Regions from separate parts of the Bradyrhizobium zaerense genome, predicted to be linked through region 1. Evidence: predicted binding sites of a transcription regulator. Region 1 holds the regulator's gene; each other region holds the start of a gene.

Region 1 (7,389 bases):
TGCTGACGCGCTCGGCGCCATGTCCGATCGGGTTGAAGGGATATTCGGTGTAGCGATCTTCGAATTGCTGTCGGGTCGTTGCCGCCGGCAGGCCACCCTCCGGCCAGTTGAAGTTCTTCATCGGATAGACGCCGGCGGTCACGTCGCGATCGATCAGGAGCAGGCGGCACACCGCTTGCGGCGTGAAGGCGATGTCGGAATCGATCCAGAACAGATGAGTCAGTGTTTCGTCGGACAGGAACTTGAGCACCATCTTGTTGCGCGAGCGGGTGATCAGGCTCTCCGAATGCATGTGCAGGATACACTGCAGCCCGAACCGGTTACAGTGATGAGTCAGCTCGAAGATACTGGTGACATAATGCATGCTGACCGCCGAGATGTAGCACGGCGTCGCGAACATCACCTTCATCGATTTCAGCGCTTCGTCGGGTAGCATTTCTCGCTCGTCAGGCCGCGTTGCTGCGTCTATTTCGGCGCATTCTCCGGCGGTTTGCTCGCCGGTGCGGGCTTGACGGCCGCCACTGGCTGCTTGCTGGGATTTGTCGGAGTCTGTTTTTGTTCAACACGCGGCTCGGGCGCGGTCGGCGCCGCCGGCCCGCTCTGTCCGATCGAGACCGAGATCCCGAACAGCCGCCACTGTCCGTTCACCGGTGCGAAGGCCAGGTCGAAATTGACCTGGTTCGGGACCGAGGGAAAGAAGCCCGCCATATGCATCAGTCCGTTGGCCTCGATCTGCGGCAGTAGATTGAGCTGCGGATCGATCACGGCGACACCCGAGAGGTCGAGATTGTCGTTGCGCAGCTTGGCGAAGATCTCGCTCAGCCGCGCCGCCGAGTTGACCTGAAAGCCGGGCGCGCCGATATCGCGCAGCACCGTGTAATTGCCGGTCTTGTTGGCGTGGTCGAGTGCGAGCAGCGAGGAACGGACCAGCATCAGCACGCCGTTGCGGTCGATCTGCGCTGGTTTTGGCGCCGGCGGAGGTGTTTCCGCATGACCGGCGGCGGCCGCCGCGATCAGCGCAGCCCCAAGCATTAACGCCCGCCACGCCCGTTGCTTTCCGCTCAGCACGCCGCCATCACCACGCAACCGTCACTCCGGCGCGTCCACCGACGCCGCCTTGCGCGAACCCGGCCGCAACACCGCCATTGAGCACGACATACTGGTTGAGGCGCATCTGGGCGCCCAGGCTCATGGCGTTCTGGCCGCGGAACGTGCCCCAGTTGGTGGAGACCGCAAACCGCTTGTCCGATGGCAGCGCCGAGCCGCCCATGGCGATGGCGATGGCGGTGCCCTCGAAGGCCTGCCGCATCTGCGTCTGCAACGTGGAGACGTTGGACTGCAGCGTGGAAATATCCGCACCGCTGAAGCTTGCGGCGGCCAGATGCCCGGCGGCATCCGTTGTCACCACCTGTGTCGGGCCGGATTGTGCGGCAAGGCTCGCGGCCGAGGTGAGGCCGGACATGCGGTAGGTGTTCGTGCTGGTGCCGATCGAGACCTGGTTGGGCGCTGATGTTGTCGCACCCGCGCCGATCGCGGTCGAATTGGCGAAGGTCGCCGTGGCGCCCGCACCGACCGCCGTCGCGCCGGTGGCGCTCGCCGTGCTGCCCTGGCCGATCGCGGTCGTGGCGTCGCCGGTGGCGTTGCTGTTTCGGCCGAACGCGCTCGCTGTCAGGCCATTGGCGATGCTGCCTTGACCAGTCGCGGTTGCGAAATCCCCATTTGCGAAACTGCCTTGGCCGATCGCGGTCGCACTGTCGCCGTGGGCGACGCTCTGGGCACCCGTCGCGGTCGCGTTGGTACCATTCGCGTTGCTGAGACTACCGGTCGCGGTCGCGTTCACACCGTTCGCGACGCTGCCTTGTCCCGTCGCCGTCGCGTTGGTCCCGTTTGCGTTGCTGCCTTGACCAGTCGCGGTCGCGAAATCGCCATTTGCGAAACTGCCTTGGCCAGTCGCGGTCGCGCTGTCGCCGTGGGCGACGCTCTGGGCGCCCGTCGCAGTCGTGAAGGTGCCATTTGCAGAAATTTGAATACCTGTTGCCGTTGCATCAAAGCCATTTGCCTTGCTTAGACTACCGGTCGCGGTCGCGTCCGCGCCGTTGGCGGTGCTGGCCTGTCCCGTCGCCGTCGCGTTGGTGCCGTTAGCAAAGCTAGCTTGGCCTGTCGCGGTCGCGTTGGTGCCGTTGGCATCACTGGTTTGTCCCGTTGCCGTCGCGTTGGTCCCGTCTGCGGTGCTGACCTGTCCAGTTGCGGTCGCGAACGTGCCGTTCGCAAAGCTGTTTTGTCCCGTCGACGTCGCGTAGGCGCCGTTTGCGATGCTGCTTTCTCCCGTTGCGGTCGCGGAGATGCCTTTGGCCTGACTGACATGTCCTGTCGCCGTCGCGCCGTCTCCGCTCGCGATGCTGCCTGCACCGTAAGCCGTCGCGTCGGAGCCGGTCGTGGTGGCCCCGCTGCCAACCGCTGTCGCGTTGCCGCTGGGCGCGTTGATCACGCCGCCGCCGGCGGCGTAGTCGGCAGAAAGAGCTGCCGAAGGGTAGAGCACCGCACCGGCACCCAGCACACCCACGCCGGTCAGCATGCTGCTGGCGAGCAAGCCGGCCTTGCGAGACAGGCGCCTAAGTGCCCCAAAAATAGTGTCGTGACGCCGATGCGCGTACATGAGAGCCCCTCGAACGGACGGCCCGATTCTGTCGATTGACCTACCGCTCCGGGCAGCTTCTCCAAGCCGCAGGACGATCGCATCTGACGTTCGTCAGAGATCGGAGGGAAAGCGGGCCTTTCGACCTGAATGTTTGAGGAGTGAGACATCGCAGCAACATCCCGCAATATGCTTGCAATTCAGCATTGCACCTCGCCTTCGCCACTCGCGAACCTCAGATTCCCGATGCCGCGCTGCTTTGCGGCAACATCGGCTCGACTGCCGCTTTTTCTGTCCTTGCCCTGGCGCGGCGCTGCGCTGAGATGCCTCATTGCATTTTGAGGCATTTTGTCTTGGGGACGGACGATATTTCCAACGACTCCGTATTTGACCTCATCGGCGCCATCTACGAGGCCGCGCTCGACGGAAGCCGCTGGGAAAGTGTGCTGACGCGCATCGACGAGGCGATGGGCGGTCGCATCCTGTTCGGTGTCTATGACCCCGCAAACGGCCTCTCCAGCCTGGTGTCGCCGCGCATCGACCCCGACCGCGTGCAAGAGCTGCTCGGCTGGGCGCCGCGCAATCCCCTGTTGCCGCTTGGCATCGGCAGGACGCCGGGCGAGGTCTTCACCATCGGCGACTTCATCACACGCGATGAGTTCACCGCGACCGACTACTACAACGAATGGTGGCAGCCAGCCGGCTTCGATACCGAGCCGTTGACGACGAATTTGCTGGTCGATCATAACGCCACGGGCATCCTGACCAGCCACCGGCCGTCCAATTTGCCTTCATATGACGATAACGCACGGCGGCTGTTTGCGACGCTGGCGCAGCATCTCGTACGCGCCGTTGCCATCCAGCGGCGTACCCACCAGCTCGACGTCACCGGCCGCGCTGCGCTAGCGGGACTGGATGGGCTAGACCACGGCTTCGTTCTCGCAGACGCTGAGGCGCGCCCGATCTTCGTCAATCGCCGCGCGCGCGAATGGCTCGATGCCGCCGAGAGCATCGTGCTTGAGGCAGGCGCGCTGAGCGCCATCAACAGCGAAGACGGCCGCTCTCTGCAATCACTGATCGGCTCGTGCAGCATCGATCATCCCGATCGCATCGGCGGCGAGATGAGCTTGCGGCGGCATCCAGGCCGCATGCCGCTGCACGTGCAGGTGACGCCAGTCGGCACAGATTGGGCGGAGAGTTCGGTGCCGCTTGCCTCCGGCTGGCGATCGAGCGCGATGGTGCTCATCACCGACCCCGAGCCGGACGCGAGATCAAGACTCGACGCTTTGCGCACGCGTTACGGCCTCACCCGTGCCGAAGCCGCCTTTGCGCTCGAGATCGTCAAGGGCGGCGGCCGCAAAGCGACGGCGGAACGGCTAGGGATCACCGACGGAACCGCGCGCAGCCATTTGTCGAAAATCTTCGACAAGACGGGCGTGAACCGGCAGGCCGAACTGGTGCGGCTATTGCTCCATAGATAAGCTGCGTCCACGCGCATGCACGTCCGTTTTGCCTCGACGGCCACTGTCGGCTAGAACGCTTGCCGCGACCCGATTGTCGTATTGCCCGAGCAGGAGTTTTCACCGTGGCCCTCATGCCGGTTTCCGACGCGCTTGCCGCGGTGCTTGCCGGCGCAGAGCCGCTGGCGGAAGAGATGGTTGCGCTCGACGAGGCCTGGCACCGGGTGCTGGCGCGCGATCTCGCGGCGCGCCGTACGCAGCCACCGCAGGCGATGTCGGCCATGGACGGCTACGCAGTGCGCGCCGCCGACGCGGCCAGGATCGATGCACAGCTCAATCTGATTGGCGAGGTCGCAGCCGGCCAGCCGTTCGCGGGAACGGTGGGCGCTGGCGAAGCCGTACGGATTTTCACAGGCGGCGTCGTTCCCGATGGCGCGGATGCGGTCGTGATCCAGGAGGATACTGCGGTCGAGGGCAAGCGCGTCACGATCAAGGAAGCCGCCCTCATCGGACGGCACATCCGCCTGGCCGGCGTCGATTTTCGCGAAGGCGATTTGCTGCTGAAGCGAGGAACCCGACTCACCGAGCGTGACCTGGCGCTCGCGGCCGCGATGAACCACCCGCGCCTGCCCGTCCGCCGCCGGCCGAGAGTTGCGATCCTCGCAACCGGCGATGAGCTGGTGATGCCCGGCGTCACCCCCGGCGCGGGTCAGATCGTTTATTCCAACGGCTATGCCCTGCACGCGCTCGCGCGCAGCGAAGGCGCCGAGACCATCGACCTCGGCATCGCCGCCGACACGGTTGAGGCGACCACGGCCGGCATCCGCCGCGCCCGCGACAGCGGGGCGGACGTCCTGATCACCACCGGCGGCGCCTCGGTTGGCGACCACGACCTGGTCAAGCCGGCGCTCGAGGCCGAAGGCATCTCGATGGCGTTCTGGAAGATCGCGATTCGCCCGGGCAAGCCGATGATGCACGGTCAGCTCGGCGCGATGCGCGTGATCGGCCTGCCCGGCAATCCCGTGTCGTCCTACGTCTGTGCGTTCCTGTTCATGGTGCCGCTGATTCGCGCGCTCTCGGGCCGCGAAGTGATTCACCACCGTCGCGAACGCGCCGTGCTCGGCCGCGATGTCGGTGCCAACGACCAGCGCGAGGACTATCTTCGCGCGCGCCTTGAATTGCGCGACGACGGCACCCTCATCGCTCATCCCGTGAGTCATCAGGATTCCTCGCTGCTCGCGAATCTGGCTGCCGCACAGGCACTTCTCGTACGTGCGCCGTTTGCGCCGAAGGCCGAGGCAGGCACGCGCTGCGAGGTGCTGCGATTGCCGGTCTGAACGCGTCGCTCGCTCGCGTTCCGCGAAGTTTGTCGCGTTCACGCTAAATTAACCAGTTGCGGAACACATATCGAACATATAGTGTCCGTTCATGATTTGTTTCGAGCATGTAGCGGCTCATCGCTGAACTCAGCGTCTCGGAATCGAACGACATCAACCGGGGGAATTTGGTCGAGATGTTAACGCGCAAACAATACGAGCTTCTGCGGTTCATCAGCGAGCGGCTGAAGGAAAGCGGCGTGCCGCCCTCCTTCGACGAGATGAAGGACGCGCTCGATCTGCGCTCGAAATCGGGCATCCATCGCCTGATCACCGCGCTCGAGGAGCGCGGCTTCATCCGGCGCCTGCCCAACCGCGCCCGCGCCATCGAGGTGATCAAGCTGCCGGAGCTTCAGGCCGCGGCCGGCAGCCGCCGCGGGTTCACGCCCAGCGTCATCGAGGGCAATCTCGGCAAGGTCCGCGCGAGCTCCAGCGGGTCGGCGGATGACGGCGAGCGCCCCGTCGCGGTGCCCGTGATGGGCCGGATCGCGGCCGGTACGCCGATCGAAGCGTTGCAGACCCGCAGCCACACCATCAGCGTGCCGCCTGACATGCTCGGCTCCGGTGAGCACTACGCGCTCGAAGTGCGCGGCGATTCCATGGTCGATGCCGGTATCCTCGACGGCGACATGGCGCTGATCCAGCGTAACGAGAGCGCCGATACCGGCGACATCGTTGTGGCGCTGATCGACGACGAGGAGGCAACGCTGAAACGTTTCCGGCGCCGCGGCGCCTCGATCGCGCTCGAGCCGGCGAACGCCTCGTATGAGGTTCGCATCCTGCCGCCCAACCGGGTGAAGATTCAGGGCAAGCTGATCGGGCTTTACCGGAAGTATTGAGCCGGCTGCGGACGGTCGGTCGGCCGCCGCGCACGAGCGATTGGAGCGGACGATTGTCCGCTCCGGCTGGATAGTCTTTCTGGTTTTGCGCAGATTATCCGGCCACCCCTCCGGCGCTACATCCTCGGCACGCCGCGACGAAGCGCGCACCGCTTCGCAGGCCTTTGAGAGACCGAGGAGACAACCATGCGCAACATCTTTCTGAGCACTGTCGCGATGGCGCTGATCGCAGCATCAGCGTCGCAAGCCCTCGCGGCGCAAACGCAGCCCCGCGTCCGCAAAGTGCCACTGGCGACGAGCGAGCAATTCCGAAATGCCGGCAACGCGGTCGAGCAGCCGTCGCAACGGGCCTGGCAATATTCCGGCTGGTCGGCGCCCGCTGGCCGCTAATGGCGAAACTGCCCGAATGCACGGGAGCAGGCTTTGTTCCTCGCGCAATTGAAAAAGATATTGTGATTGCAGCGCGCGGACCAAGCCGCAGATTTGCCCACAACCAAGCAGACGCTTGCAGGCTTCTACTCTGATAGAGGCCTGCGCCTCAGAAGAGGCGCGGGTCGCTATCCTGATTGAGGAGCACCCCGATGTGTGACTACAGCCTGCACGCCGTCGCGACGCGTCCCGCAGAAGTCGGCGAGACAATCGTCACGACAACTTTCCGCGGCACCTCGACGCGCGGCTTCGCCTCCGAAGCCGATATGTCGGTCGCGGTCTGCCTGCTGCCGGGAACGGAGCTCGCCTTCGCCGACAGCGTCCGATACGACAATCGCTGGATCTGGACGCGCACCATCAACTCCCGCGTCGGCAAGTTCGGCAAGGTCGATCCGCACATTCCCGATCGCCATCACGACGCCATCGAATTTCCGGACGGCAAATACGTGCTGGTGACGCAGCTCGTCGAAGGCCAGCGCGCCACCGTGCTGCAATTGCCGGTGACCCAGCCGCTCGGCGAGCGGGAGCAAAAGCCAGAGATCGCCGACAGGCAGCCAACGATCACCCGCCTGCCGATCGGCTGACGCCGCCGACCCAACGAGGGGTCGAGGCCCGGATTGAAATGCCCATCGCCGGCCGAGGCCGGCGAA
Region 2 (7,389 bases), 1.3 Mb from region 1:
TGCCGCTCCCGGCGACGGATGCCGCCGCAAGACAGGGAGCATTGAGTGACGGGTGAAGCTGCAACCCTTCGAGTCCGCAGGATTCTCGTCGTGGAGGACGACTATTTGCTCGCTCAGGTTCTGACCGACTTCCTGGAGCAAGCGGACTTCCACGTCGTCGGTCCGGTCGGTTCACTGGAGGAAGCACTTGCCTTGGTCGAGAACGAGCCCGGCAGCTTCGACGGCGCCATCCTCGACATCAATCTGCATGGCAGCAACTCCTATCCGGTCGCCGATGCGCTTGTCGCGCGCTCCATTCCATTCCTGTTTGCGACCGGATACGGCCGGGATGCGCTCGAGGGTCGCTACCGGGATCATCCGCGATGTGAAAAGCCGTTCGACCAAGCCACTCTGCTTTCAGTGTTTGGTGCATTGTTCAACAATCGCGCGGCTTAAAGCGACGTCCTTGCCCTCCTGCGCCTGTGCGCAGCGGGAACGGCGCCTGCTCAACCGGCCCTCGTCGGCGATATCTGCGGCGGAGGAACCTTGGCGCGTGCCCCGACTTTCCGTCCTGGGAAGGCAGAGCGAGGAGCGGATATGGGCAATAGCGGCGTCGGAATGCTTCTTGGAGATTTCTCGGCTACGACAGTTTGGCTGATGTTCATAGGCGCCTTCATTCTCGGCGGGGCGATCCTGTACGGCATCATGAAGAGCGGCCGGTTGCGCAGAGGCGAGCGTGCGCAACTCGACGCCAATACGGAGGCGGCGCAGCGCCGCGATGATCCGCAGAAGCGCGCCTCGCGATAGGACTTGGCGATAGGACTTGGCTTCAGCAGCACGCGCGCGTTCCGGAGCAGCGGCTGTGGGTCGACCGGCTTACACCAGACGTCGTGGCAGGCTGTTGTTGATCGCACAGGCAGCCACCGCCGCGTGGCCGAACGCGACGGAGATCTGATGCAGGTCAGTCACCACGTCCCCGATGCCATACAGGCCGGCGACAGACGTGCGCTGATGATCATCGATCCTGAGATATCCATCCGACGTATGTTCCGCGCCCAGCGAGACCGCCAGCGCTGAGCGCACCTCGGCTCCCATCGCGGGGTAGACGACATCGAATTCCGCGCTGTCGCCTCCGTTGAAGCAGGCTTCGAGCCTGCGACCCCGGCGCTTCAATTGCATATCGGCGGCCTCCACGATCTCCACCCCGGCCGCGGCCAGTCGCGCTCTTGCGTCGGCATCGGCACGCTCGGTCGCTAGCAGGGTCACGTCGCGCGAGTAACCGCGCAGGAACAGAGCCTTGCTTGCGGCGTGAGCCGGCGGACCGACGACACCGATGCGGCGGTCGATCGCTTCATACGCGTCGCAAACCGGGCAGTAGCGCAGAAGACCGTCCGCGACCGCGGTCCGCCATTGCTCGAACGGCGGATGGTTATCCACGATCCCGCAGGCGAGCACGATGGCCCTGGTGTCGGCCTCGCCTCCGGCCCATGCGGCGCGAAACCCATCCGGGCCCGGCGCGAGATCGCTGACCTCGGAGCTCACTCGCGCCACCCCAAGCTCGGCCAATTGCGCCGACATCCGTGCAAGCAACTCGCTGCCGGACAGGCCGTGCGCAAAGCCGGGAACATTATGGCTTCGCGGAATGAGGCCAGCGCGGCTTGCACCGGCGTCGACGACGCATACGCGGCGCCGAAAGCGTGCGAGATAGATCGCAGCCATTAAGCCGGCCGGCCCGCCGCCGATGACCAGGCAATCAAGCGGCATCGCCGCGCTTGTTTCATCGAGACCCGTCATCGCGGAGAACCTGCCTTCGGGATCGAACTCGCGCAGCGCGAGCCATCGACCAACCCAGGCCGCAACGCGCAGTTCCGAACCGCGGGGCGAGCAGAGCGCAATCGCAATGCAGCTTCGAGCTAGCCAATGAGGCCGGCAGAGTCAGCGCGCTCACTGGGCAGGTCGAAACGAGCGATGCGCCTGTCGAGCCGCCATAGCTCGATGCGATGGGTGAGCACGAGCGAAGCCGCCTGGCGCTTTGCCTCTTCATCGTCGCCGCAGACGAGATTGATGCAACCAAAAACGTGACCGTTCGGGTCGATCTGGAAAGCGCGGTAATGCCTGATGCTGTGCATGGTCATTGAGCCGGCCTTCTGTAACCGGGCGCACTCAACCAGTCGGTCAAGCTGGAGGTCACCTCGTCCTGCATCGCACGGCGCAGCAACATGTCGCGCGGCTTGCCGGGCGGCATGCTTTGCGCGCGCTCGCGTGCCTTGTCAGCCGATGTCAGCAAGCGCTCCTGGAGCGATTGCGTCTGTTTCGTTCGCTTGCGTGTGGCGGTCATCTGCGTTTCCGCGGCTGCTTCTGGAAAGGGGAAGCCGGCCCCGGGCGGGAGGTATGGCGCGCCGGGGCCGGGATCATGCCGGCGTTGGACGACCAAGCGGCACTACTCGCAGCTTCAGGCGCAAGCCGCGTTCCCGCATTTGGATAGGTTAATTCCCCGCGAGATTTCCGCGATTTGCGCCTGCTGCGTCGCGAACCGCCAGCTGCAAATCCCATGTCCATCCTACGGCTTTGCAAAGAACGAATGCGGAACGGGTAGACAGGTCGCGCGTTGGGCGAATAACCGATGGGAGATCATGATGGCAGACAACACCGAGAAGGACCCGAGCGAGTGGGTGTCCGGCGATGATCCGATGACCGGCGCACAAGCCTCCTACCTCAAGACTCTTAGTGAACAGGCCAACCAGCCGGACCCGACCGAGAACCAGCTCACCAAGGCGCAAGCCTCGGAGCTGATCGACAAGTTGCGCGCCGAAGCGGGGCTGGAGAAATGACAAGGCGCGCGCGGTCGTCGCCCTCGCCGAAAGCTGTTCCGCGCTGATGGCCCGTCAGGCCACTGCCATCCAGACTAGCGCCGCGACCATCAGCACGAAGCCGGCAAAGGCGGTGCCGAGAAAAAGCAGTTCCACATGGTCCATCGCCGCCGCCCTCGTTCCAAGCCGCCGTTTTGACGGCTCGGGGTGGCGACGGCATTATGAAATGTGAATCGGTGGCGTGCGCCGCCGCATTTTTTGTGGGCCGCGACGAATTCTCTTTTGGCCCGCGCTCTAGGACTTCGCGGTGCCGGGCTCGGCCATCTTGCGGTGCTGCTTGGCGAGCAGCTCGTTTGGCGTGACATTGGCGACGGTCGTCTGGAGCTTGTTCTTGAGGCCGGTCACGATGTCGGATTCTCCGCTCATCATCGCCTCGAAACCCGCCTTCGCGACATCGGCAGGGTCGTCCTTTTCCTCAGTCCCGACCTTGGTGTCCATCATATCGGCCCGGCGGAAAAACTCGGTCTCGGTCGCGCCGGGCATCAGGCAGGTGACGGTGACGCCGGAATCGCGCAGCTCCTCCCGAAGCGCGAACGAAAACGAGTCCAGGAACGCTTTGGTCCCGTTGTAGACCGCCTGGAAACTGCCGGGCGTGAATCCCGCGACCGAGCCGGTAATCAGGATGCGTCCGTTCTTGCGCCGAAGCATCTCGTTACCCGCACGATGGATCAGGTAAAGCGTCCCGGTGATGTTCGTATCGATCACGCGCCGGACGCGATCGAACTCCTGATCGAGGAACGCCTTGCCGAGACCCACACCGGCGTTGGCGAGCAGTGCATCGACCGGCCGGTTACCCACCACGCCACAGAGCTTGTCGATGCCGCCGGTCGTTGAAAGATCAGCCTGGACGGATTCAACTTTGGCGCCGAGACCGCGGAGCTCATCGGCGGCTCCCTGGATCGCCGGTTCGTCGGCCGCGATCACGAGATCGAAGCCGGCCTTGGCACAGCATTTCGCGAGTTCCAGACCGATGCCGGTGGAAGCTCCGGTGACGACGGCAAACTGATTGGCTGGCATAAGCAGATCCTTCGAATGTCGATGATCCCGCTCAATCGCCGCGCCCGTGGCTCGTTCCAAATCTCGCGACATCTCGCGGTCGACGCCGCTTTTTTCAAGCTTCCATAGCAACCATCGTTTGTTGCTCGACTTAGATGCGTCAAGCTCAACCTGGAGACATGCATGAAAGCGCTCGTCTGGCACGGCAAGGAGGACATTCGCTGCGACACCGTGACCGATCCGGAGATTCAGGATCCGCGTGACGCCATCATCAAGGTTACAAGTTGCGCCATCTGCGGCTCGGACCTGCACCTGTTCCACAACTTCATCCCGGGCATGCTGCCTGGCGACATCATGGGACACGAGACCATGGGAGAAGTCGTCGAGGTCGGCTCCGGCGTGGACGGCAAGCTCAAGAAGGGCGATCGCATCGTCGTGCCCTTCACCATCATTTGCGGCGAATGCGATCAATGCAAGCGCGGCAATTTCTCCGTGTGCGAGACCACCAACCGCAAGCGGCAGCTCGGCGACAAGGTGTTCGGACACACCACCGCCGGACTGTTCGGTTACACGCATCTGACCGGCGGCTATCCGGGCGGCCAGGCCGAATATCTGCGCGTGCCATTTGCCGATGCCACGCACATCAAGGTTCCCGACGGCATTCCGGACGAGCAGGTGCTGTTTCTCAGCGACATCTTCCCGACCGGCTGGCAGGCCGCGGTTCATTGCGACATAGAGCCCACCGACACCGTTGCGATCTGGGGCTGCGGCCCGGTCGGCCAGATGGCGATCCGCAGTGCGATCCTGCTCGGTGCCAATCAGGTCATCGCCATCGACTGCATCCCGGAACGCCTCAGCATGGCGGAAGCCGGCGGCGCCACCACGATCAACTTCGAGACCGAAAGCGTTCTCGAGCGGATCAAGGAGCTGACAGACGGCAGGGGTCCGGAAAAATGTATCGATGCGGCCGGCATGGAATCGCATGTGATGGCCTCGCAGCCGGATACGTTGCTCGATCGCGCCAAGCAGATGGTGATGCTCGAAAGCGATCGCCCGCATGTGCTGCGTGAGATGATCTATGTCTGCCGTCCCGGCGGCATCATCTCCGTCGCGGGTGTCTACAGCGGCTTCTCCGACAAGATTCCGATGGGCGCCTTCATGAACAAGGGATTGACGATGCGAACGGGACAGACGCACGTCAACCGCTGGACCGACGACCTGCTTCGGCGGATCGAGCAAGGCGAGATCGATCCGTCTTTCGTGATCACGCACACCGTCCCCCTGGAGCAGGGCCCGGAGATGTACCAGGTGTTTCGCGACAAGCGGGACTCCTGCGTCAAGGTCGTGTTGAAGCCCTGAAGGAAGCGAGCAAGACATGTTTCATTTCGGCAATATCGTGAGGACCAAGGGCGATCCGACTATCGTGGAGAGCGGGAGCAGTCTCGCGCGCCCCGAAGACCGGCTCGCACGTGCGCTCGGCTGGTTCAGCATCGGGCTCGGATTGGCGGAGCTGTTGGCGCCGCGGCGGGTCACGGAGACGCTGGGGATGGAGGGCCACGAGACGCTGGTGCGCGCATTCGGTGCCCGGGAAATCGTCAGCGGGATCATGTCGCTCTCGGTCGACAAGAACGCCGGCTTGTGGGCGCGTGTCGGCGGCGACGGCCTCGATGCTGCCGCGCTCATGTCGGCACTGACGCCGGACAATCCCAAGAAGGGCAATGTCGCATTGGCTCTTCTCATGATCGGCGGCATCGCGATGCTCGATTACCGGGCCGCGCAGGACACCAGGCCGAAGCGCCCCTCGCCCAAGGCAAGGCGCAGGCTCTACCCGGACCGCAGCGGATTTCCAAAGGGGCTCGCGGCGGTGAAGGATCGGGCCAAGCAGCTGACGAACAGCCGAGCCAAGACCGTGGTCCCCTCCTGAGCAATTGCGACCGTCAAGGCCTGTCGCGTGAAGTTCCACCCGATGTGACCGGGAGCTCGAGGGTGCTGGGCGCCAACGTACTTTGCCTGCCAACTTAGCAAACGTTAATGCGACAGTCCTGCAACCAAAGTCAAATGGGTCGCTGGCCACGTCTAACTGGATGCCTGATGCAAGCAGGGTTCGCCTTCTCCAAATTGGCAGACAGACTGTCGAGCCTCACCGATCTAACCGCTGAGGACCTCGACCTGCTCGCGGAGATGCCAAGCACCATCGTGCACGTTGGCGCTCATCAGACTGTCGTGCGACACCACAGCGAGACCGACCATTGTTGCCTTCTGCTGCAGGGCTATCTTTGCTGGCACGTCGCGGCGGGACAGGACGGGCAGATCACGGCGATATACGTGCCCGGTGACGTTCCCGATCTGCACACGCTTTACCATCCTTCGGTCGGGGCCAATCTGGTCACGCTCGGATCCGCCATCATCGCGCTGGTGCCTCACGACTTCTTTCGCGAGCTGTCCGCGAATTCGCCCGCGATGTCCCGGGCGCTGCTTCTGATGATGCTGGCCGATCTCGCCATCCAACGAAACTGGACGGTGAATCTGGGCAGCCGTGACGCCCTCTGCCGCGTCGCGCACCTTGTTTGCGAAATCAGGGAGCGCCTCCACGGCGTCGGTCTGGCGAGAGACTTCAGCTTTTCGTCTCCCTTCACGCAATCGGACCTGGCGGCCGCGTGCGGCATCTCCCCGGTCCACGCAAATCGGACGATTCAGGAGTTGCGTCGGCGCAACCTCCTGCAATGGCATGGAAAGACCATGACGATCACGGACTGGCCGGGGCTTGTCCGGCTTGCAGGCTTCGATTCCGCCTATCTGCGAACCCGTCCTCACGACAGCGCGGCGCGAGCACCGCAGCTCACACCAGTCTCGATGGGCGTCGAGCTCGCCTGAACCTTCATGCGGCCGTGCGTTTCAGCTCGGCACGCGCGAGCAGCGCGCGCCGCACCTCTTGGACGACGCCGTCCCATTGGCCCACATTCTTCTGATGGAAAAGCCGCAAGGTCGGATACCAGAACGTATGTGCTTCCGAAGCAGGCCAGCGCCAGTCGCAGTCGGCATGCAGCAACACCCAGGCCTCGCATCCCAGCGCGCCTGCCAGGTGCGCAACCATCGTGTCGACGCAAACGACGAGGTCGAGCCGACGGAGGAGATGCCCAAGCGCGACAATGTCAGGCGTACTGACGTCCTGCGCGCCCGTCTCCGCGAGCCGATCGACGCCCGCACCGCGCTGGAGCGAGTAAAGCGCTATGCCGTCATGCGCAAGACGTCGCAAAAGCCCCGCGGGAATGGCACGCCGCTTGTCCCAGGCGCCGACCTCCCAAACCAAACCGACGGACAGGCCGCTGGAGTTTTGCAATGGCTCCGTGCGTGCTCCATCGTCCGGCAGGCTCAGATATGGCGCGCGCATTTCGGCCGCCTCGCGTCCGGCACGGAGAGCATGGGGCACTTCCATGATCTCGATGTCGGTCTCGAACTCAACGCCGGGCGCACCATCGTGAAGCGGAATCGCGACGTCGACGCCCGCCGTCCGCTCGACCAGCGGCAGCAGCTCGGCCTGACA
Region 3 (7,389 bases), 1.9 Mb from region 1:
CAACCGCACCAGCGCCTATATCGCCAATGTGATTCCGTGGCGGCCGCCCGGCAATCGCACGCCGACGCCGCAGGAGACGCAGATCTGCCTGCCCTTCATTCAACGCCAGATCGAACTGGTGAATCCCGACGTGCTGGTCACACTCGGCAATCCCGCGACGCAGACGCTGCTCTCGACCCGCGAAGGCATCATGCGCACTCGCGGCCGCTGGTTTGATTACGAGACCGGCGCGCGCACGATCCGGGCACTGCCGACGTTCCACCCGGCCTATCTCTTGCGCTCGCCATCCTACAAGCGGCTGGCCTGGCAGGATCTGCGGGCGATCGCGAAGGTGCTGGCGGGCGCGTGAGGGACGGATACTCCTTCCTCGTCATTGCGAGCGAAGCGAAGCAATCCAGAATCTTTCCCAGGAGGGACTCTGGATTGCCTCGTCGCAAGAGCTCCTCGCAATGACGGCGGAGAGAGCCGCGCGCGCCTATGTCCCCTTCGGCCGCACAATGGCCCAGCCGATGCGCAGGAGCTGCTGGCGTCCGGTCACCAGCCATTCGAAGGCGCGCGGCACTTCCGGCACGATGTCCGGAAAACGCTTGAGGATATCGGGCGGCGGGGTGCCGGCAGTGTCGGAGGCGCGCCAGACCACCACGCCGCCAGTCTCGGCGAAGCGCGCGGGCGTCATCCACGGCGTGCGCGTGGGCTCGGCATCGATGAAGAGATGCGGCCGGCCGGAATGCAACGTGATCAAGCTGGCAAGCTGCGTCTCGCCGGCGACCGCGCGGAGGCGGTGATTGGTGCGGCGGGCAAAGCTGTCGTCGAAGAAGTCCGAGATCGCGCGCGCCGGCATCGAGGTCGCGATCTCGCCGGTGCCGCTCCAGGGCAGAAACAGCACCGCCAGCGCGACGCCGGCGGCGGGGGCGACGATTGCGGCGGCCCACACCGTGCGCAACATCCGGGCACGGCGCATCGCGATGAGATCGCCGGCCGCCACGACCACGGCGAGGCCGGACATCACCAGCACGACCCCGGCACCAGCGACGACAGCCTCGAGCCCGAGCAGGCCGGAGATCAGGACCGCGCCGATCACCGGGGCGAGCGCAAAGAAATAGACGAAGTTGCGCGCGAGTGGCTCAACCGGCGGCCGGTAGATGATGGGCGCTTCCTCGCTCTTGCCGGCGAACAGGCCGGTGTTGAGGAACGTCAGCACCGGGATCGCCGCCGTGCCGAGCACGAGCCCGCCGAACAGCCAGGCCGCGTGCAGCGCGCGGGCGTTCAGGTCCGAGATTTGCGGCAAGGCCGGCAGGACAAGCGTCTCCGCACGCATCAACCAGACCGCATAGGGCAGCGCCAGCACGGCGACCACGATCAGCGCAAACAGCGGATCGAGCGCGCGCAGCGTCTTGCGGCCACGCGCAGTCGAGAACGCAAAGATCACGAGCAGCATGAGCAGGAAGATCGCGGCGGGCGTGGTCAGCAGCAACAAGCCTGCCTCGATCGACCAGGCGAACCAGGCGTTGCCGCGACGCTGGCCGATGATCTGCCAGGAATGCAACAGCAGCAGCGTCCAGAGCGGCCGCGCCAGTATCAAGGGGCCGAAGTCGAGCGCGGGCGAGGAGAAGGCCAGCGCAGTCATGGTCAGCAGCACGGCGAGCACCGCATGCTGGGTGCCGACCACGGCGCGCGCGAGATGGTAAAGCGCGACGAAGGTCGCGATCTCGCACAGTTCGGCCAGGACATAGACGCCCAACATGTGGCCGCCGGCGGCGCGATAGGCGATGTCGGCGAGCCAGAGCGGCAGCGGCGGGCCAAGATCGGTGCCGACCTGGTATTCGCGGCCAAAGGCCAGCAGCGTCGCCAGGTTGCCGGGCGGGCTGCGGTAGAACATCAGCGCCACCAGCAGCCACATCGCGGCCTGCAACAGCACGGCGATCCATACGATCAGCCGCGGCCGGGCGCGAATGAGCTCGATGACCAGGGAGGTAAACCGCATGCAACGTCCGAAAGATGCAGCCAACCCGTCCAGCCGGCCCTATTCGCTCACGATTGTTTTGATAAAGGGCACTGCGCGTCGTGGCAACGACAGTCTGCTCTAGAGGCTGGCGGACGCATCGATTTCGATGGCCGCTTCCACCTGCATCTCGGCCTCGGCGACAGCAAACAAGTCCTGCACCGGCTCGACCGTCCAGGGCATGTGCTTGGCGCGGGCGGCGACGACGGGGGCGAAGAAGCTGCGGTGGTGCACGGTGGGCCCGAGGCGGTCGAGGGCATCGAGATGCTCCGGAACGGCATAGCCCTTGTGCTGCTCGAAGCCGTAGCCCGGGCAGTCCTGCGCCAGCGCGCACATCAGCCGGTCGCGCGTCACCTTTGCGATGATAGAAGCTGCCGCGATCGACAGGACGATGCCGTCGCCGCCGATCACGGCCTCACAGTCGCAGGTGGTATCCAGACGGTCGCGACCATCGACAAACACGTGGCGTGGCGGCTCGGGCAGCGCCACCACCGCGCGCTTCAAGGCCCAGAGCGAGGCGCGCAGGATATTGTCGCGGTCGATGCGGGAGCGCGAGGCGACCGCGACGGAGACCTGCGCCGTCGCGCAGATCTTGTCGAACAGTTTTTCACGTTCCTCCGCGGTCAGGCGCTTGGAATCGTCGATGCCGCGCGGAATGCGGTCGGGATCGAGAATTACCGCAGCCGCCACCACGGGACCGGCGAGCGGGCCGCGGCCGGCCTCGTCGCAGCCGGCGACCGGCCAGATGCCGCGCTTGATCAGCGCGCGCTCGCGGCGGAAGCTCGGCGAAGCAACCGCGATGACGCTTTTCTTGGCCGCACCCTTGCCCGGCTCGGCATTCCCGATCGAAGCCTTCTCAGGCTTTTGAGGCGCGACCTTCTTGGCCGGCTTGCTGACGGACTTGTCCCGAATCATGGCCGGGATCGTGCGCACGCGCCTCCGGCCAGCGCAACCGGGAACCCCGGGCAATTCCCGTTATTCAACGACTCCTCCAGAACAGACTGAGCTGATCGCCCTCCCGCTTCGGCCTCGCAAAATGATCAATCGTCAGCTTGGAGCGGCGCTTGTTCAGCCCGAGCCTCTCGCAGGCGATCTCGAAGCGGCGGCCGATGGTCCAGGCCATCGGGCCGGTGCCCTTCATCCGCTCGCCCCATTTGGCGTCGTAGTCGCGACCGCCGCGCATGTCGCGGATCAGCGTGAAGACGTGGCGGTAGCGGTCCGGATAGTTCGCCATCAGCCATTCGCGGAAGAGATCGCGGACCTCCAGCGGCAGCCGCAGCAGCACGTAGGAGGCTTCCTTGACGCCGGCATGGGCGGCGGCATCGAGAATACGCTCGATCTCGGAATCGTTCAGCGCGGGGATCACCGGCGCCACCATGACGGTGGTCGGAATGCCGGCCTCCGAGAGCTGCTTCAGCGCCTCCAGCCGCTTCGGCGGCGTCGAGGCGCGCGGCTCCATGGTGCGCGCCAGCTTGGGATCGAGCGAGGTAACGGAGATTCCGACCTTGGCGAGGTTGCGCCTGGCCATCCGCGCGAGAATGTCGATGTCGCGCAAGACCAGCGCCGATTTGGTGACGATGCCGACGGGATGGCCGGTGCGCTCCAGCACCTCCAGAATGCCGCGCATGATTTTGCGCTCGCGCTCGATCGGCTGGTACGGATCGGTGTTGGTGCCGATCGCGATCATCCGCGGCTCGTAGCCGGCCGCGGCGAGTTCCTTCTCCAGCAGCGCCGGCGCGTCGGGCTTCACGAACAGCTTTGACTCGAAATCGAGCCCCGGCGACAGGCCGAGATAGGCATGCGTCGGCCGGGCGAAGCAATAGACGCAGCCATGCTCGCAGCCGCGATAGGGATTGATCGAGCGATCGAAACCGATGTCCGGAGAATCGTTGCGGGTGATCACCTTGCGCGAGGTGTCGATGGCCACCGTGGTCTTGAACGGCGGCAAATCTTCGAGGCTTTGCCAGCCGTCGTCGAAGGCGACGCGCGCCTCGGCCTCATAGCGGCCGCTGGCGTTGGATTGCGCGCCCCGGCCTCGCCTGCGCTGGCGGTCGATGGCGACCGCCAGCTCAGGAAAGTCGGAAGCCGCACCCGCCGGCTCGGAGGGCGCCGTGACCGGCAGGTGCTTGAGAGCATGAGAGGATGCTGGACTCATGAAGCCAAGATAGCACGACGAAAGAACAAATCAAGAACACAAACAAAAAACTGGAAAACAATCCCATGCAAAGTAGCCGCCCAAATTTCGGGCGCGGTGACTTGACGTCCCGCAACACGGCTGTCCCGGGCATCACGTCTGATGCCGGTCGGGGATCAATCGTCGCGCAACATGGTTGGTGACGAGCGCTGGGTGAAAGTCGGCAGGAACATGACAATCCAACAAAAAACGACCGCCGCGAGCGGCGACCTCGATCTCCTCGATCGCTACTGGCGCGCGGCGAACTACCTTTCCGTCGGGCAAATCTATCTTCTGGACAACCCGCTGCTGCGCGAGCCGTTGCGGCCGGAGCACATCAAGCCGCGTCTGCTCGGCCATTGGGGCACCACGCCCGGCTTGAACTTCATTTACGCCCATCTCAACCGGGTGATCCGCGCGCTGGACCTGAATGCGATCTATATCTGCGGTCCCGGTCATGGCGGACCGGGCATGGTCGCCAACACCTATCTCGAAGGCAGCTACAGCGAGATCTATCCCGACATCGCGCGCGACGCGGACGGATTGCGCAAGCTGTTCAGGCAGTTCTCCTTCCCGGGCGGCATTCCGAGCCACGCCGCGCCGGAAACGCCGGGTTCGATCCATGAAGGCGGCGAGCTCGGCTACGCGCTGGTCCACGCCTATGGCGCGGCCTTCGACAATCCCGACCTGCTCGTGGCCTGCGTCGTCGGCGACGGCGAGGCCGAGACCGGGCCGCTCGCGGCGTCCTGGCACTCGAACAAGTTCCTCAATCCCGCGCATGACGGCGCGGTGCTGCCGATCCTGCATCTCAACGGCTACAAGATCGCCAACCCGACCGTGCTCGGGCGGATGCCCGACAGCGAGATCCGCGAGCTTTTTCGCGGGCTTGGCCATGAGCCGCTGTTCGTCGAGGGCGACGATCCCAAATTGATGCACCGGATCATGGCGGATGCGCTCGACGTCGCGCTCGCCAGCATCCGCTCGGTCCAGCGGCATGCTCGCGACGGGCGCAAAAACGTCGAGCGGCCGCGCTGGCCGATGATCGTGCTGCGCAGCCCCAAGGGCTGGACTGGCCCCAAGGAGGTCGACGGCCTCAAGGTCGAGGGCTTTTGGCGCGCGCATCAGGTTCCAGTCTCGAACTGCCGCGAGAATCCGGCGCATCTGAAACTGCTCGAAGACTGGATGCGCAGCTACGAGCCGGAAAATCTCTTCGACGCGAACGGCACGCTCATCCCCGAGCTTCAGGTGCTGGCGCCCGAAGGCAGCCGCCGCATGGGCGCCAATCCGCACGCCAATGGCGGGCTGTTGAAGAAGGAGCTGAAGCTGCCTGACTTCCGCAGTTTCGCGGTGGACGTGCCGGAGCCGGGCGGCGTCATCGCAGAAGCCACGCGCGAGCTCGGCAAATTTCTGCGCGACGTCATCCGCCTCAACGCGCAGACGCGCAACTTCCGCATCGTGGGACCGGACGAGACCGCGTCAAACCGGCTCGATGCGGTGTTCGAGGCGACCGAACGAGTGTGGATGGAGCCGATCGAACCTTACGACGTGCATCTCGCGCAGGACGGCCGCGTGATGGAGGTCTTGAGCGAGCACCTTTGCCAGGGCTGGCTCGAAGGCTACCTGCTCACCGGACGGCACGGCTTGTTCTCGTGCTACGAGGCCTTCATCCACATCGTGGATTCCATGTTCAACCAGCACGCCAAATGGCTCAAGGTGACGCGGCATTTGCCATGGCGGCGCCCGATCGCCTCGCTCAACTATCTCCTGACCTCGCATGTCTGGCGCCAGGACCACAACGGCTTCAGCCATCAGGATCCCGGCTTCGTCGATCTCGTCGCCAACAAGAAGGCCGACATCGTCCGCATCTATTTCCCGCCCGACGCCAATACGCTGCTATGGATCGCCGACCATTGCCTGCGCACCTACGATCGCGTCAATGTCATCGTCGCCGGCAAGCAACCTGCCCCCCAATGGCTCTCGATGCGAGACGCGGCCACGCATTGCGACGCCGGCATCGGCATCTGGACTTGGGCGGGCACGGAGGAGGCGGGCCACGAGCCCGACGTGGTGATGGCCTGCGCGGGCGACGTGCCGACGCTTGAGACGCTCGCCGCCGTCGACCTTCTGCGCAATGCGTTGCCCGAGCTGAAGATGCGCGTCGTCAACGTCGTCGATTTGATGACGCTGCAACCGAAGGAGCAGCATCCGCACGGCCTCGCGGATCGCGACTTCGACACCTTGTTCACGCGCGACAAGCCGGTGATCTTCGCCTATCACGGCTATCCTTATCTCATCCACCGGCTGACCTATAACCGCACCAACCATGCCGGCATGCATGTGCGCGGCTTTGCGGAGGAAGGCACCACGACGACGCCGTTCGACATGGTCGTGCTCAACGAGCTCGACCGTTACCATCTCGCGATCGAGGCCATCGAGCGCGTGCCGGGTCTTGCGGCCAGGGCCGCCGACGTGAAACAGCACTTCCGCGACAGACTGATCGAGCATTCGCACTATGTGCGCGAACACGGCGAGGACATGCCGGAGATCCGCGACTGGGTCTGGCAGAACAGCGCAGGCGGCAAGACTCCGGCCGAAGCCGGCGATTGACGGCAGCCATGTCGGACACCGTTCTGGTTCTCAACTCCGGATCGTCGAGCATCAAGTTCGGCCTGTTCGAGCTGTCGGGGTCCGATCCCGCCCTGCTCTGCAAAGGACTGCTCGACGAGCACGAGACGAAGCCTCGACTCGCCGTGAAGAGCCCGGCGGGCGAGACCCTGTTCGACAAGCAACGCACAGAGGCGGATACGGGCAGCGGTCACCTGTTCGCAGACGTGCTTGGGTTTATCGAAGAGCATTTCGGCGAGCGCCACTTGCGTGCCGTGGGCCATCGCATTGTCCATGGTGGGCCAGACTATTCACGGCCGGTCGAACTGACGGAAGACGTCTACGCGAAGCTTGAAGCGCTGACGCCGCTGGCGCCGCTGCACCAGCCGCGCTGTCTCGCGCCGGTCCATACGATCCGGGCGATCCGGCCCGAGTTGAGGCAGATCGCCTGCTTCGACACCGCCTTCCACCATGGTCTGAGGCCGCCCGCGAGCCGCTTCGCCATTCCGAGACGCTATGAAGAGCGCGGCATCTGCCGTTACGGCTTTCACGGCCTGTCGTTCGAATATGTCGCAGGCCGGCTCGCGGACATCGCGCCCGAGCTTGCCGC
Region 4 (7,389 bases), 3.1 Mb from region 1:
GCAGCGCAGGATTTTTACGCGCGCGTTTTCGCCGACGTCTGCGAGCTCGCTCCAGGCGCCGGGAAAAGGCGACAATCCGTGGATGTGACGCAGCACGTCGCGCGCGGGTTTGGTCCAGTCGATCCGGGCCTCGGCCTTGTCGATCTTGGCGGCGTAGGTGACGCCGTCCTCGCTCTGCTTCCTGAGCTGAAGGGCACCGCGGTCGAGCGCCGCCATGGCGCGCACCATCAGATCGGCGCCGAGCCGGGACAGGCGATCGTGCAGATCGGCTGCGGTCATGGCGTCCGTGATCGCAATGCGCTCGGCCATGGCGACGTCGCCGGTATCAAGCCCGACATCCATCTTCATCACCATCACGCCGCTCTCGGCGTCGCCGGCCATGATGGCGCGGTTGATCGGCGCGGCGCCGCGCCAGCGCGGCAGCAGCGAGGCGTGCAGATTGTAGCAGCCGAGCTTCGGCGCATCGAGAATGGCCTGCGGCAGGATCATGCCGTAGGCGACGACGACCGCAGCATCAGCGTCGAACGCGCGGAATTCGTCCAGCGCCTCCGGTGTCTTCAGCGTCTTCGGCGTCAGCACGGGAATGCCGAGCTTTCGCGCGGCTTCTTCCACCGGGGTCGGCTGCAATTGCAGGCCGCGCCGCCCGCCCGGCTTCGGCGCGCGGGTGTAGACGGCGACGATCTCGTGGCCATGCGCGACGAGCTCGAACAGCGTCGGCACGGAGAAGTCGGGCGTGCCCATGAAGATCAGGCGAAGGGGCATGTGAAAAACCTGCGAGAAACGCGATCCACTGACGATCATTCCGGGCGGCTCGAACAGCCGAACTACGGCGCGCAATTGCGCGCCTGAGAATCTCGGTTCCGGGTTCGATGCTGCGCATCGCCCCGGAATGACAGATACCCTACTCCCCGCGCTTGGCGGCTTTCTCGAACTTCTTGATCACGCGGTCGCGCTTGAGTTTGGACAGATAGTCGACGAACAGCACGCCGTTGAGATGATCGATCTCGTGCTGGATGCAGGTGGCGTAGATGCCTTCGGCGTCTTCCTCGTGCACCTTGCCGTCGAGATCGGTGAAGCGCACGCGCACCTTGGCGGGGCGTTCGACCTCCTCGTAATATTCGGGGATCGAGAGGCAGCCTTCCTCATAGACCGACAGCTCCTCGGACGAGGACAGAATTTCCGGATTGATGAAGACGCGCGGCTCCGGATTGGTCTCGCCGTTCTCGTCGCGCTTGGCGAGATCCATGGTGATGAGGCGCAGCGGCTGCGCGACCTGGATCGCCGCGAGCCCGATGCCGGGCGCGTCGTACATGGTCTCGAACATGTCGTCGGCAAGCTTGCGGATCTCCGGCGTGACCTTCTCGATCGGCTTGGAGACCAGACGCAGCTGCCTGTCGGGCAGGATGATGATTTCTCTGAGGGCCATGGCCGCGATTTAAGCTGCGCGCCCGATGCGGTCAATGCAGCGAGGAACTCCGTTAACGGTCCGCTAACCATAAAACTTGAGGCTTTGCTAACCGTAAAAATTAAGGGGCCATTAACCAGAAATGTTCGCTATTCGTTCGCGAAACCCGCCGAATCGGCTAAAAGGCGGCCATGAACGAAATCATCTTCATGCTCGGCGACTGGCCGGTGCGCACCATCGACGCGCTGATCGGCTTTTGCGCCCTCGTCCTCATCCTGCTGGCAGTGATCGCCGTCGTGATCGCGCGGTCCTCGCGGCGCGGCGCGGAACTCGCGATGGCCAATGCCATCCGCGCCGACGAGCTCGAGGAGCGCGTCAGGCAGATGCTGCACGCCCAGAGCGAGGCTTCGGGCCGGGTGGATGCCATGACCCAGGCCCTCGCCGGCCGCCAGGCCGACATGGCGCGCGCGGTGAACGAGCGGCTGGATTCGGTGACCCACCGCGTCGGCCAGTCGATGGAGAACACCACTCGCAACACCATGGACAGCCTGCGCGCACTGCACGAGCGTCTCGGCATCATCGACAGCGCGCACAAGAACCTCACCGACCTCACCACCCAGGTCACGACCTTGCGCGACGTGCTCGCCAACAAGCAGTCGCGCGGCGCGTTCGGCCAGGCGCGCATGGAGGCGATCGTCCAGGACGGCTTGCCGAAGGGCGCCTACGAGTTCCAGTTTACGCTCTCGACCGGAAAGCGGCCGGACTGCGTGGTGTTCTTGCCCGACCAGCGCCCGCTCTGCATCGACGCGAAATTTCCGCTGGAGGCGATGACCGCGCTGCACGACGCCCGCACCGACGAGGAGCGCCGGATCGCCACGCAGCGGCTGCGCGCCGACGTGATGAAGCATGTCAGCGACATCGCCGAGAAATATCTGGTCGCCGGGGAGACCCAGGAAATGGCGCTGATGTTCGTGCCGTCGGAATCGGTCTACGCCGAGATCCATGACGGTTTCGACGACGTGATCCAGAAAGCCTATCGCGCCCGCGTGGTGCTGGTGTCGCCCTCGCTGCTGATGCTCGCGATCCAGGTGATGCAGCAGATCATGAAGGACGCGCGCATGCGCGACGCCGCCGACCAGATCCGCACCGAAGTGATCAAGCTTGGCGACGACCTCGGCCGCCTCAGGGACCGCGTGCTGAAACTGCAGAAGCATTTTGCCGACGCCAACGAGGACGTGCGCCAAGTGCTGATCTCCGCCGACAAGATCGAGAAGCGAGCGGGGCGGATCGAGGAGCTCGATTTCAGCAAGACCGACGCCCCCGAAGGCCCGCATTTGGTGGCCACCGGCGCCGCCGAGCTGTTCCCACGGAAGCTGCAAGCGGGGGAGTGAGGCCCGGCACACCGTCATGCCCCGCGAAGGCGGGGCATCCAGTACGCCGCGGCGGTGGTGATTGAGCCGAGATGCCGGTGATTACTGGATCGTCCGCCTTCGCGGACGATGACAGCGAGAGGAATGCGGCATGGGGGCACGCTGCTACTACGTTTACATCCTCGCCAGCAAGATCGGCGGAACGTTGTATATCGGCGTGACGAATGATCTGATCCGCCGGGTGGCCGAGCATAAATCGAAGCTGATCGAGAGCTTCACGGAGAAGTACGATGTCGCTCGACTGGTCTATTTCGAGCAGCTCGATGACCCCGAGAACGCCATCAAACGAGAGAAGCGGCTGAAAAAATGGAAGCGCGCCTGGAAGATCGCGCTAATCGAGAAGGACAATCCGGATTGGAACGATCTTTATGCGGGGATCGCTGGTCCTCCCTAATTTCGGCCTCTGGAATACTGGGTCGCCCGGTCAAGCCGGGCGACGACACCTCCTTTGTGGCCGGCGGGAACGACACCTCCCTTGTGGCCGCCAGAATCTGCTAACACCTGCCCATGACCGCACCCGACGCGACCTCCGCCGCCGGAACAGACACCATCTCGTGGCGCGACAGCCTCGCCGTGTACCTGCAATCGCGGGTGCTGATCGTGCTGTTTCTCGGCTTCTCCTCCGGGCTGCCGCTGGCGCTGTCGGGGTCGACCTTGCTGGTTTGGATGCGGGAATCCGGCGTCGACCTCGGCACCATCGGGCTGTTCGCGCTGGTCGGCACGCCGTACACGCTGAAATTCCTGTGGGCGCCGCTGGTGGATGCGCTGCATGTGCCGCTGTTCACCCGCGCGTTCGGCCGGCGGCGCGGGTGGCTGCTGTTCTCGCAGCTGCTGCTGATCATCGCGATCCTGCTGTTGGCGCTGACCGATCCCGCGCGCTCGCCGTTCTACGTCGCGCTCGGCGCGCTGCTGGTGGCGACGACGTCGTCGACGCAGGACATCGTGGTCGATGCCTTCCGCGTCGAGAGCCTGCCCGAGAGCGAGCAGGCCGCCGGCATGGCATCCTATGTCGCGGCCTATCGCATCGGCATGCTGGTCTCGACCGCCGGCGCGCTGTTCATTGTCTCCGGTTTCGAGAGCACCGGCATTGCGCGCGCATCCGCCTGGACGTGGGGCTATGTGGTGATGGCAGCGATGGTGCTGATCGGGACGGTCACGGCATTGGTCGCCACCGAGCCCGAGCAATCGGCGCGGGCCGAAGCAGCGACACACACCGAGACGGCCTTTGCGCGCGTGCTCCACGCCGCGATCGGCGCCTTCTCGGAATTCCTGTCGCGCAAGGACGCGCTCGCCGCGCTCATCTTCGTCGTGCTGTTCAAGTTCACCGACGCGTTCTCCGGCACCATGACAGCGCCGTTCGTGATCGACCTCGGGTTCTCCCGCAACGACTATGCCGCGATCGTGAAGGGCGTCGGCCTCGCCGCGACGCTGATCGGCGGCTTTGCCGGCGGCTTTGTCGCGCGGCGCTATTCGCTGGCGACGTCGCTGTGGATCGGCGGCGTCTTGCAGGCGCTCGCCAACTTCTCCTTCTCCTGGCTGGCCTTCGTGGGCACCAGCCAATGGGCGCTGGCCTTCGCCATCACCTGCGAGAACTTCACCAGCGCGATCGGCACCGTGATCTTCGTCGCCTATCTCTCGGCGCTGTGTCAGAACCCGCTGCACACGGCGACGCAATATGCGCTGCTCACCGCGCTGGCGGCAGTTGGACGAACGTATCTCTCATCGGGTGCGGGCTATGTCGCCAAGGCGACCGGATGGCCGCTGTTCTTCGTGATCTGCGTGCTGGTGGCGATCCCGAGCCTCGTCCTGCTGACATGGCTGCAGAAGCGACGGCATTTCGAGACGCTGGGGCCGGTGCGGATTTAGCAGGGCGCCGCCTCACACTCGGCATTGCGAGCGAAGCGAAGCAATCCAGAATCTCTCCTCAGAACCAGTCTGGATGCTTCGTCGCAAGGGCTCCTCGCAACGACGACGAGAGCAGAGCGGACCCCCTACTGCTTCCTCACCAAACTCCACTTCGTGATCACGGCTTCGCTCATCTGGCCGGGATCGCTGGCGCAGGCGACTTCGTCGACCTTGACCGAGATCTCCTTGCCGGCAAACGTCTTCAACTGCGCAGCCTGGGCATCGCCATTGGGGACGAGCTGGAAGGTCTCCGGCCCGGTCTCGAGATTGCACAGCCCGTTCGGCGGCGGCAGGCGGCGCGGCTCGGACGTGATCTGGTAGGTCGCAACCCTCTTGCCGGCGTTCTTGACGTCGCGCACTTTCATGGTGTTCAGCTCGCCGGAGAGCACCTCGCCGGCGTTGATCGGCTTGCCGGGCTTTGAAGGCGGCAACGCCTCGTCGTCCTGCTGCGCGGAGAAGGCCGGGGTCACCAGCACTGTTATCATCGCGGCCAAAGCCAATCGCGTGGCGAAAAGTTTCGTCATGTGGTCCGTTCCGTAACTTCTGGATTGCTAGAACAGGGTCCGCTGCCGCATCGCGGCCGACAGCGTCCCTTCATCGAGATAATCAAGCTCGCCACCGACCGGCACACCATGGGCGAGACGCGTTACTTTTACGTTGGCGTCCTGAAGCAGGTCGGTGATGTAGTGCGCTGTGGTCTGGCCGTCCACCGTCGCGTTCAGCGCCAGGATGATTTCGTGGACTTGCGCATCATGCGCGCGCGCGACCAGCGCGTCGATGGTCAGATCCTGCGGGCCGACGCCGTCGAGCGGCGACAAGGTCGCCCCTAACACATGGTAACGACCTTGAGTCGCATTGGCCCGCTCCAGCGCCCAGAGATCGGCGACATCGGCGACGACGACGATGATCGACGGATCGCGCCGCGGATCGACGCAGACCGTGCAGGGATTTTGGGTGTCGATGTTGCCGCAGGTTCTGCAGACCTGAACCTTGTCGAGCGCCACTTGCAGGGCCGAGGACAGCGGCATCATCAGCGCTTCGCGCTTCTTGATCAGATGCAGGGCCGCGCGCCGCGCGGAGCGCGGACCGAGGCCCGGCAGCCGTGCGAGAAGCTGCACCAGCCGCTCGATTTCGGGACCTGCAACCGCGCCCATATTATTGGCCGAACAGCCCCGGCGGCAGGCCGAGCCCGCCGGTGAGCGACTGCATCTTTTCCTGCATCGCCGTCTCCGCCTTGCGGCGAGCGTCACCGAGCGCGGTGACCAGAAGGTCCTCCAGCACCTCGCGCTCTTCCGGCTTCATCAGCGAGGGGTCGATCTTGACGCCCTTGACGTCCATCTTCGCGGTCATCCGCACGGCGACCAGGCCGCCGCCGGAGATACCCTCGACCTCTACATTGGCAAGCTGCTCCTGCATCTCCTGCATCTTGGATTGCAGCTGCGCCGCCTGCTTCATCATGCCGAGAAAATCAGCCATCGGTGCGTGTCCTCAAAACTGGCTCAGAGATCGTCGCCGTCGGAATCGTCGGGCGGATCGTCACTGCCATAGTCCGCATTAATATTGGTTTCCGGCGTCTCGGGGGCAAGCCTGCGGACCTCGACGACCTTCGCACCGGGGAAACGCGACAGCACCTCCTGAACGCGCGGATCGGCTTCCGCGGTACGTGCGTGCTCCTGCTTGGCGGCCTGGTTCACCGAGCGCAGCGTCGGCTGGCCCTGTTCATTGGAGACGATCACGGTCCAGCGGCGGCCGGTCCAGAGTTCGAACTTGCGTGCGAGCTCGGTGATCATGGTCTTGGAGGCATTCGGCTCGAGCGCGATCTCGAGCCGGCCTTCCTCGAAACGGACGAGGCGCATGTCGCTTTCGAGCGCGCCCTTGGTCATCAGGTCGCGTTTCTGGCCGGCGAGCGCGACGAGCTGGGTGAAGCTCGTGACCCGCAGCGCGGGGGCGGCAGCTTGCGGATCCGGCGCGGGCGCGGCCATCTGCGGCCGGGCGCCGCCGCCGAACGATGAAGGCGACGAGGTCGGCGCGCGAACAGGCGCCGCCGAGGCAACAGGTGCTGCCGGCGTACTGCGCGCGGCACTGCTGCCGCTCACGACCGGCGAACCGCCGCCGTTCTGTTCCAGCATTTTGATGGCTTCGTCCGGCGTCGGCAGGTCGGCGACATAGGCGATGCGCACCAGCACCATCTCGGCGGCAGCCGCCGGGCGCGTCGCGGCCTGCACCTCGGTAATGCCCTTGAGCAGCATCTGCCACATCCGCGACAGCACGCGCATCGAGATCTTGGACGCGAATTCACGTGCGCGCACGCGCTCGGTCTCGCCATAGGCGACATTGTCCGCGGTCGCCGGCACGATCTTGACGCGGGTGACGAAGTTGACGAATTCGGCGAGATCCGAGAGCACCACGATGGGGTCAGCCCCGACGTCGTACTGGTCGCGGAACTCCTTGAAGGCGGCCGCGATGTCGCCACGCGCCAGCGAATCGAAGAGATCGATGACGCGGGTGCGGTCGGCGAGCCCCAGCATCTGCCTGATAGCATCGGCCTTCACGGTGCCCGCCGCATGCGCGATCGCCTGGTCGAGCAGCGACAGCGAATCACGCACGGAACCTTCCGCCGCGCGCGCGATGATGCCGAGCGCCTCGGGC

The links. The regulator LexA, encoded in region 1, represses DNA repair genes until DNA is damaged. The targets are predictions, from matches to a motif close to TGTTCNNNNTGTGTTCNG.
Region 2: a site for LexA is predicted at 2,553-2,570, ahead of AB8Z38_RS35960 (DUF3072 domain-containing protein). Genes of this name have one in related genera too.
Region 3: a site for LexA is predicted at 4,179-4,196, ahead of AB8Z38_RS14870 (PA0069 family radical SAM protein). Genes of this name have one in related genera too.
Region 4: a site for LexA is predicted at 1,549-1,566, ahead of rmuC (DNA recombination protein RmuC). Genes of this name have one in related genera too.

The regions. Positions count from the first base shown of each region.
Region 1 is NZ_CP165734.1:1,076,262-1,083,650, reverse strand. It holds gene AB8Z38_RS05410 (hypothetical protein) at 1-436, opposite strand, end outside; gene AB8Z38_RS05405 (hypothetical protein) at 466-1,032, opposite strand; gene AB8Z38_RS05400 (YadA-like family protein) at 1,076-2,590, opposite strand; gene AB8Z38_RS05395 (helix-turn-helix transcriptional regulator) at 2,989-4,116, shown strand; gene glp (gephyrin-like molybdotransferase Glp) at 4,221-5,432, shown strand; gene lexA (transcriptional repressor LexA) at 5,609-6,310, shown strand; gene AB8Z38_RS05380 (hypothetical protein) at 6,497-6,700, shown strand; gene AB8Z38_RS05375 (hypothetical protein) at 6,892-7,323, shown strand.
Region 2 is NZ_CP165734.1:7,556,409-7,563,797, reverse strand. It holds gene AB8Z38_RS35990 (sensor histidine kinase) at 1-56, shown strand, start outside; gene AB8Z38_RS35985 (response regulator) at 91-435, shown strand; gene AB8Z38_RS35980 (hypothetical protein) at 637-786, shown strand; gene AB8Z38_RS35975 (NAD(P)/FAD-dependent oxidoreductase) at 856-1,773, opposite strand; gene AB8Z38_RS35970 (hypothetical protein) at 1,893-2,114, opposite strand; gene AB8Z38_RS35965 (hypothetical protein) at 2,111-2,317, opposite strand; gene AB8Z38_RS35960 (DUF3072 domain-containing protein) at 2,616-2,810, shown strand; gene AB8Z38_RS35955 (SDR family NAD(P)-dependent oxidoreductase) at 3,084-3,866, opposite strand; gene AB8Z38_RS35950 (zinc-dependent alcohol dehydrogenase) at 4,029-5,204, shown strand; gene AB8Z38_RS35945 (hypothetical protein) at 5,221-5,769, shown strand; gene AB8Z38_RS35940 (Crp/Fnr family transcriptional regulator) at 5,937-6,719, shown strand; gene AB8Z38_RS35935 (hypothetical protein) at 6,724-7,389, opposite strand, start outside.
Region 3 is NZ_CP165734.1:3,009,083-3,016,471, forward strand. It holds gene AB8Z38_RS14855 (uracil-DNA glycosylase family protein) at 1-349, shown strand, start outside; gene AB8Z38_RS14860 (glycosyltransferase family 39 protein) at 476-1,984, opposite strand; gene AB8Z38_RS14865 (ribonuclease HII) at 2,084-2,917, opposite strand; gene AB8Z38_RS14870 (PA0069 family radical SAM protein) at 2,982-4,157, opposite strand; gene AB8Z38_RS14875 (phosphoketolase) at 4,368-6,782, shown strand; gene AB8Z38_RS14880 (acetate/propionate family kinase) at 6,791-7,389, shown strand, end outside.
Region 4 is NZ_CP165734.1:4,215,757-4,223,145, forward strand. It holds partial or broken gene fmt (methionyl-tRNA formyltransferase) at 1-762, opposite strand, end outside; gene def (peptide deformylase) at 902-1,426, opposite strand; gene rmuC (DNA recombination protein RmuC) at 1,597-2,796, shown strand; gene AB8Z38_RS20355 (GIY-YIG nuclease family protein) at 2,927-3,229, shown strand; gene AB8Z38_RS20360 (MFS transporter) at 3,343-4,701, shown strand; gene AB8Z38_RS20365 (hypothetical protein) at 4,827-5,264, opposite strand; gene recR (recombination mediator RecR) at 5,292-5,894, opposite strand; gene AB8Z38_RS20375 (YbaB/EbfC family nucleoid-associated protein) at 5,896-6,216, opposite strand; gene AB8Z38_RS20380 (DNA polymerase III subunit gamma/tau) at 6,240-7,389, opposite strand, start outside.